One region of the Streptomyces sp. NPDC058685 genome, then DNA from elsewhere that is predicted to be linked to it. Evidence: riboswitches for the same ligand, from Rfam matches in the RefSeq annotation. Region 1 holds a riboswitch; the other holds the start of a gene.
The links. Region 1 has a riboswitch for cobalamin ahead of ACFWU3_RS25190 (ribonucleoside-diphosphate reductase subunit alpha). Riboswitches for the same ligand answer to the same signal wherever they lie in the genome.

Region 1 (4,206 bases):
CGGTCACCGAGTTCGCCGGCCGGGGCGACGGTCCGGTGTTCGCCGGATCGATGTTCCCCTTCGTGTTCATCACCATCGCCTGCGGCGCGCTCTCCGGCTTCCACTCCCTGGTCTCCTCGGGCACCACCCCGAAGATGGTCCAGAAGGAGACGCAGATCCGGATGATCGGCTACGGCGCGATGCTGACGGAGTCGTTCGTCGCGATCATGGCGATGATCACGGCCTGCATCATCGACCCGGGTCTCTACTTCGCGGTCAACTCACCGGCCGGTGTCATCGGTCCCACGGTCGAGACGGCGTCCCAGGCCGTCGCCAATCTCGGCTTCACCATCACACCCGACCAACTGGCCCAGGCGGCCAAGGACGTCGAGGAGACCAGCCTGCTGTCGCGGACCGGCGGCGCGCCGACGTTCGCGCTCGGCATGTCGGACATCTTCTCGTCCGTGGTCGGCGGCGCCGGGCTGAAGGCCTTCTGGTACCACTTCGCCATCATGTTCGAGGCGCTGTTCATCCTCACCACGGTGGACGCGGGCACCCGGGTCGGGCGCTTCATGCTCCAGGACATGCTCGGCAACGTCTACAAGCCGTTCCGTCAGGTCAGCTGGAGGCCCGGCGTCTGGTTCGCCAGCGCGGTGGTCGTGGGCGGCTGGGGCTACTTCCTCTGGGTCGGCGTGCACGACCCGCTGGGCGGCATCAACCAGCTCTTCCCGCTGTTCGGCATCGCCAACCAGCTGCTCGCCGCCGTGGCACTCGCCGTGTGCACCACGCTGCTGGTGAAGTCCGGCCGGCTCAAGTGGGCCTGGGTCACGGCCGTACCGCTCGCCTGGGACGCCGCCGTCACCCTCACCGCGAGCTGGCAGAAGATATTCTCCGGCGACCCACGCGTGGGCTTCTTCACCCAGCGGGACGTCTACCAGTCGGCCATCGACGAGGGCAAGATCCTGCCTCCCGCCAAGTCCATGGACGACATGCACACCGTGGTCACCAACTCCACGGTCGACGGAGCGCTCACGGCTCTCTTCGCGATCCTCATCATCGTGGTCATCGTGGACGCGGGACGTGTCTGCTACAACGCGATCCGGCACCCCGAGAGCGTGAAACTGTCGGAGGTTCCGTACACCGAGTCGAAGATCGTCGCACCGGCCGGGCTGATCCCCACCAAGGAGGAGAAGGCCGAGATGGCAACCGCCGAGGAGAACGTTCCCGCAAGGAGCGGTTCGGCATGAGCACCACGGCGAGGGCCCGCCACGTCTTCGGCCGGATCCGGTGGTACGTCAGGGAGTTCACCGGCGAATCGGCCTACGACCGGTACGTCGCCCACACCCGCGGCTGCGACCCGGACGCCGAGGTGATGAGCCGCCGCGCCTTCGAGCGCAACCGTACGGACGCACGCGAAGCCGATCCGCGCGAGGGCTTCCGCTGCTGCTGAACGGCTGAAGGGCCCCTGAAGGGCCGCCGCGTTCCCCCGGGAACGCGGCGGCCCTTCGCCGTGAAACCGTGCGCCCACGGGCCGGACCGGGCCCCCGCCGGGGCGTCCCAGGGGCCGCACCGGCCGGGATCACCGGCGCGATGCCACAACTCCCGCACGGCGCCCCGACACAACATGTGGGGGGTGCCGCAACTGGCGGCCCCCACATGTATGCTCGACCTCGCTGTCGCCGCAGGGGAATCCGGTGCGAATCCGGAACTGTCCCGCAACGGTGTGATGTGGTGCGCTTTGTCGTACCCGAGAGTCCGAAGACCTGCCGACGGTGCGCCCGGTTCGACCGATCCGGGTGCCAAGACGTCCGGGCCTCGCGGTTGGGCCGGTGGACGCCGTACAGAGTGCTGCCCTGCCCTGGGCGCGTGCTGCCCGGCGGCCCCGTCCCCCGCCGGCCCAGAGCCGAGCGAGGGAGAGCACCACGTGACCATCGCGCCAGCCGATCCGGCAGCAGGCATCTCCGAGCAGCTTGAGGACGGCCCCGGGACCGCTTTGCTGCGGGTCCTGACCGACCTCACCGCCGATCTGCCCGACACCGACCCCGGCCGCGTCGCCGCCGCCGCGCTGCGGGGCCGGCACGCCGGTTCGGACACGGCCGAGCTCCGTGGGCTCGCCACCGACGCCGCCGCGGGTCTGATCTCCGAGGACCCCGCCTACTCCCGGCTCGCCGCCCGCCTGTTGACCCGGACGATCGCCGAAGAGGCGTCGGGCCAGGGCGCGGTGTCCTTCTCCGCCTCCGTCGCGGTCGGACACACCGAGGGGCTGATCGCCGACCGGACCGCCGCGTTCGTCACGCTGCACGCGGACCGCCTGGACGCCCTGATCGACACCGAGGCGGACGACCGTTTCGGCTACTTCGGCCTGCGCACCCTCTACAGCCGCTATCTGCTCCGGCACCCGATCACCCGTCAGGTGATCGAGACGCCCCAGCACTTCATGCTGCGCGTCGCCTGCGGTCTCGCCGAGGACGACAGCGTGCGCGCGCTGGACGAGGTGGCCGACCTCTACGGCCTGATGAGCCGCCTCGACTACCTCCCCTCCTCCCCCACGCTGTTCAACTCCGGCACCCGCCACCCGCAGATGTCCTCCTGCTATCTGTTGGACTCGCCGGCGGACGAGCTGGACTCGATCTACGACCGGTACCACCAGGTCGCCCGGCTTTCCAAGCACGCCGGCGGCATCGGTCTGTCGTACTCCCGCATCCGGGCCCGCGGTTCCCTGATCCGGGGCACCAACGGCCACTCCAACGGCATCGTGCCGTTCCTGAAGACCCTCGACGCCTCGGTCGCGGCGGTCAACCAGGGCGGACGCCGCAAGGGCGCGGCCGCCGTCTACCTGGAGACCTGGCACGCGGACATCGAGGAGTTCCTGGAGCTGCGGGACAACACCGGCGAGGACGCACGGCGTACGCACAACCTGAATCTCGCGCACTGGATCCCCGACGAGTTCATGCGCCGTGTCGACGCCGACGCCACATGGTCGCTGTTCTCCCCGGCCGACGTGCCCGAGCTCGTCGACCTGTGGGGCGACGCGTTCGACGCGGCGTACCGCGACGCCGAGGCGAAGGGTCTGGCGCGCAAGACCATGCCCGCGCGTGAGCTGTACGGCCGGATGATGCGCACGCTCGCGCAGACCGGCAACGGCTGGATGACCTTCAAGGACTCCTCCAACCGCACGGCCAACCAGACCGCAGAGCCGGGCCACACCGTGCACTCGTCGAACCTGTGCACCGAGATCCTGGAGGTGACGGACGACGGTGAGACGGCGGTCTGCAACCTCGGCTCGGTGAACCTCGGCGCGTTCGTCCTGGCGGACGGGTCCGGTGAGGGGATCGACTGGGAGCGCCTGGACGAGGCCGTCCGGACCGCCGTCACCTTCCTCGACCGCGTCGTCGACATCAACTTCTACCCGACCGAGCAGGCCGGCCGCTCCAACGCCAAGTGGCGTCCGGTGGGCCTCGGCGCGATGGGTCTGCAGGACGTCTTCTTCAAGCTGCGGCTGCCGTTCGACTCCCCAGCAGCCCGCGCCCTGTCGACCCGTATCGCCGAGCGCATCATGCTCGCCGCGTACGAGGCGTCCGCCGACCTCGCCGAGCGCAACGGCCCGCTGCCCGCCTGGGAGAAGACCCGTACCGCGCGCGGTGTGCTGCACCCCGACCACTACGGTGTCGAGCTCAACTGGCCCGAGCGCTGGGCCGCCCTGCGGGAACGTATCGCCACGACCGGGATGCGCAACTCGCTGCTCCTCGCCATCGCCCCCACGGCGACGATCGCGTCCATCGCGGGTGTCTACGAGTGCATCGAGCCGCAGGTCTCCAACCTCTTCAAGCGCGAGACGCTCAGCGGTGAGTTCCTTCAGGTCAACGCGTATCTGGTGGAGGAGCTGAAGCGGCTCGGCGTGTGGGACGCGCAGTCCCGTGAAGCGCTGCGCGAGTCCAGCGGTTCCGTGCAGGGCTTCAGCTGGATCCCGGCCGATGTGCGGGAGCTGTACCGCACGGCGTGGGAGATCCCGCAGCGCGGTCTGATCGACATGGCCGCGGCTCGCACTCCGTTCCTCGACCAGTCGCAGTCGCTGAACCTGTTCCTGGAGACGCCGACCATCGGGAAGCTCAGCTCGATGTACGCGTACGCCTGGAAGCAGGGCCTGAAGACGACGTACTACCTGCGCTCGCGCCCCGCGACCCGGATCGCCCGTGCGGCCGGCTCCGGAGCCGCGACCGCGGCCCC
Region 2 (4,206 bases), on a different contig from region 1:
CGCCATCCTCTGGAATCTGCTCACCTGGCTGATCGGCCTGCCCTCCAGCTCCTCGCACGCCCTCATGGGCGGACTGGTCGGCGCCACGATCGCCTCGGTCGGCGTCAGCGGCGTCAACGGCGGCACCGTCGTCACCAAGGTGCTGATCCCCGCCATCGCGGCCCCCCTGGTCGCGGGCATCGCCGCCTACCTCGCCTCCCGGCTGACCTACAGGATCGGCCGGAACACCGACGAGAAGGCCACCGCCAAGGGCTACCGCGCCGGCCAGATCGCCTCGGCCGGCCTCGTCTCGCTGGCCCACGGCACCAACGACGCCCAGAAGACGATGGGCATCATCACGCTGGCCCTGGTCGCCGGTGGCGTCCTCTCCCCCGGGTCCAACCCCCCGATGTGGGTCATCCTCTCCGCCGGTCTCGCGATCGCGCTCGGCACCTACCTGGGCGGCTGGCGCATCATCCGCACCATGGGCAAGGGCCTCACCGACCTCCAGCCGCAGCAGGGCTTCGCCGCCCAGACCAGCGCGGCGAGCGTCATCCTCGCCTCCTCCAACCTCGGCTTCTCGCTGTCGACCACGCACTCCTGCTCCGGCGCGGTGATGGGCGCGGGCCTCGGCCGCAAGGGCGGCGTGGTCCGCTGGTCCACCGCCACCCGGATGTTCGTCGCCTGGGGTCTGACCCTGCCGGCGGCCGCGCTGGTGGCGGCGGGCTCGGAGTTGGTCACCCGCCAGGGCGACTGGGGCGTGGCGGCCGTCGTCGTCTTCCTGATCGGCTCCTGCGCCGCGATCTGGCTGGTCTCCCGCCGTCAGGTGGTCGACCACACCAACGTCAACGACACGAGCGTGGACGGCGAGCCCGCGGGTGTCGTGACCGCCGCCATCGCGGCCGTCACCCCGCCGCCGGCCGGCACCCCGGCCCCGGCCCAGGACATCCAGACGACCATCCCGGCTCCGGCCCCCGAATCCGAGCCGGCCCGCACGGCCGCGGTGTGAGGACAGAAACAGCATGAGCATCGACTGGGCAGCTCTCGGCTCCGTCTTCGGCGTGAGCCTCGTCGCCACCGTGGCCCTGGTGGGTCTGTTCACCCTGGGCGTGGTGGGACTGAGCAAGCAGAAATCGGCGTCCGCGCAGGGGGGATCGGCGGCCCTGGCGCGCACCGGGGCGTACGTGTGCTTCGCGCTCTGCGCGGCGGCGGTGACGTACGGGATCTATCTCATCGTCAGCTGACGCCACAGCGGCATCACGCGCATCCGAAGCCGGGCCGGGCACCCTTTGGGGTGACCGGCCCGGCTTTCGGGTGTGGGGCTCAGCACACTGTCCCGTCGCAGGTCAAAGGCAAGTTGACGCAGTTCGGGCGGCGTGGTGGACTGCCGGGGCCATCTACGGCGGCAGCAGAGGAAGCCGGTGCAAATCCGGCGCGGTCCCGCCACTGTCACCGGGGAGCAGTCCCCGGAAGCCAGGAACTCTCACCGCCGTTCACGTCGAACCAGGGCGCGGACACCCTGAGTGAGGACATATCGCCATGCCCGGCTGCGGTTCCGTTCCTGCTGTGAGTACGGCCCTGAGTTCACGGTTGCACCGAGGCGAGATCGCGGCCTGAACCCATGCGTGCCGACCGAGTGTTCGTGTACGGCTCCACCGCCGGCCTGGCCTGCGACCTGCTTCTCGGTGATCCCCGCCGGGGGCATCCGGTCGCCGCGTTCGGGCGGGCCGCGGGAGCCGTCGAGCGTGCGCTGTGGCGTGACCACCGCGGCTGGGGTGCGCTGCACACCCTGCTCTGCGCCGGGGGTACGGCCGCCGCCGCGGCCTTCGTCGCGCGCGCGGCGCGGGGCAGTTCCGCCGCCTCCGTCGCCCTGACCGCGGCCGCCACCTGGTCGGTCGTCGGGGGGACCTCGCTGGGGCGCGAGGCCCGGGCCATCGGCGGGGCGCTCGCCGCCGGCGATGTGGAACTCGCCCGCGAGCGGCTGCCCCATCTGTGCGGCCGCGATCCGCAGAGCCTGGACGAGCAGCAGATCGCGCGGGCCGTCGTCGAGTCCGTCGCCGAGAACACCTCCGACGCCGTGGTCGGCGCCCTGGTGTGGGGTGCCCTGGCGGGCGTGCCCGGTCTGGTGGGATTCCGGGCGGTCAACACCCTGGACGCGATGGTCGGGCATCTCTCGCCCCGCTACCGAAGGTTCGGGTGGGCCTCGGCGCGACTGGACGACGTGGCCGGCTGGCCCGGCGCGCGGCTCACGGCCGGGCTCGCGGCGCTCGCGGGAGCGGACGGCCGGGGGGCCGTCCGCGCCTGGCGCGCCGACGCGGCACGGCACCCCAGCCCCAACGCCGGTCCCGTGGAGGCCTCGTTCGCGGGGGCGCTGGGCGTCCGGCTCGGCGGAACGCTCTCGTACGGCGGGCGGGTCGAGCACCGGCCGGTCCTCAACGCCGAAGGGCGCGCCGTGGAGTTCGGCGACATCGAACGCGCCGTGCGGCTCTCCCGCCGCGTCGGCCTTCTGACGCTGGCGGTCTGCGCCGCGGGCCGCGTCACGGGTCAGGCACTGCGCGCCCGGCGCGCACGAAGGAGGCGGGGATGAGCGGGCGCAAGGGCGGCGGGCTGCTGGTCGCGGGCACCACGTCCGACGCGGGCAAGAGCGTCGTCACGGCCGGGATCTGCCGGTGGCTCGTACGCCAGGGCGTGAAGGTCGCTCCCTTCAAGGGGCAGAACATGTCCCTCAATTCGTTCGTGACCCGTGAGGGCGCGGAGATCGGCCGCGCGCAGGCCATGCAGGCGCAGGCCGCGCGGGTGGAGCCGAGCGCCCTGATGAACCCGGTCCTGCTCAAGCCGGGCAGCGACCGCTCCAGCCAGGTCGTGCTGATGGGCAAGCCGGTCGGCGAGCTCAGCGCCCGCGGCTACCACGGCGGCCGGCAGGAGGCCCTCCTCGGCACCGTCGTGGAGTGCCTGGAGGAGCTGCGGGGCACGTATGAAGCCGTGATCTGCGAGGGGGCGGGCAGTCCGGCCGAGATCAATCTGCGGCGTACGGACATCGTGAACATGGGCATCGCGCGGGCCGCACGGCTTCCGGTGCTGGTGGTCGGGGACATCGACCGCGGCGGGGTGTTCGCCTCCTTCTTCGGTACGACGGCACTGCTGAGCGCGGCCGACCAGGAGCTGATCGCGGGCTATCTGGTCAACAAGTTCCGCGGGGACGTGTCCCTGCTGGAGCCAGGTCTCGACATGCTGCACGGCCTCACCGGACGGCGGACGTACGGCGTTCTGCCCTACGCGCACGGGCTCGGCATCGACGAGGAGGACGGGCTGCGCGTCTCGCTGCGCGGCACGGTGCGGGAGTCGGTGCTCGCCCCGCCCGTCGGCGAGGACGTGCTGCGGGTCGCGGTCTGCGCCGTGCCGCTGATGTCCAACTTCACCGACGTGGACGCGCTGGCGGCCGAACCGGGCGTCGTCGTGCGGTTCGTGGACCGCGCGGAGGAACTCGTCGACGCCGACCTGGTGATCGTGCCGGGCACCCGGGGCACGGTCAGGGCGCTGGACTGGCTCAGACAGCGGGGGCTCGCGGACGCCCTCGTCCGGCGGGCCGCCGAGGGCCGGCCGGTGCTGGGCATCTGCGGCGGCTTCCAGATGCTCGCCGAGCACATCGACGACGAGGTCGAGTCGCGTGCCGGAGCCGTCGACGGGCTCGGACTGCTGCCCGTCCGGGTGCGGTTCGCGGCCGAGAAGACCCTCGCCCGTCCGGTCGGCGAGGCACTGGGCGAGCCGGTCGAGGGCTACGAGATCCACCACGGCGTCGCCGACGTCCTCGGCGGCGACGTCTTCCTGGACGGCTGCCGGGTCGGCGCGGTCCGGGGCACCCACTGGCACGGCTCGCTGGAGAGCGACGGCTTCCGCCGTGCCTTCCTGCGCGAAGTGGCCCGGGAGGCGGGGCGCCGCTTCGTCCCCGCACCGGACACCTGCTTCGCCGCGCTGCGCGAGGAACAGCTCGACCGCCTCGGCGATCTGATCGAGGAACACACGGACACGGGTGCGCTGCTCCACCTCATCGAGTCGGGCGCACCGGCAGGACTTCCCTTCATCGCACCTGGAGCGCCATGAGCACCGAGACCACCGTGCTGTTGCTGTCCACCGCCGACACGGACCTGCTGGCGGCCCGGGCCTCCGGCGCGCCGTACCGGATCGGGAACCCGACCCGTATCGACGTGGCCGAGGAGCTGCCGGCCC

Region 2: another riboswitch for cobalamin. It lies ahead of ACFWU3_RS01910 (cobalamin biosynthesis protein); the one in region 1 lies ahead of ACFWU3_RS25190 (ribonucleoside-diphosphate reductase subunit alpha).

The regions. Positions count from the first base shown of each region.
Region 1 is NZ_JBHXSL010000035.1:64,967-69,172, reverse strand. Features, by position in the region: gene ACFWU3_RS25200 (carbon starvation CstA family protein) at 1-1,226, shown strand, start outside; gene ACFWU3_RS25195 (YbdD/YjiX family protein) at 1,223-1,429, shown strand; cobalamin riboswitch at 1,623-1,765, shown strand; gene ACFWU3_RS25190 (ribonucleoside-diphosphate reductase subunit alpha) at 1,904-4,206, shown strand, end outside.
Region 2 is NZ_JBHXSL010000002.1:30,707-34,912, forward strand. Features, by position in the region: gene ACFWU3_RS01900 (anion permease) at 1-988, shown strand, start outside; gene ACFWU3_RS01905 (hypothetical protein) at 1,002-1,223, shown strand; cobalamin riboswitch at 1,342-1,483, shown strand; gene ACFWU3_RS01910 (cobalamin biosynthesis protein) at 1,601-2,566, shown strand; gene ACFWU3_RS01915 (cobyric acid synthase) at 2,563-4,080, shown strand; gene cobN (cobaltochelatase subunit CobN) at 4,077-4,206, shown strand, end outside.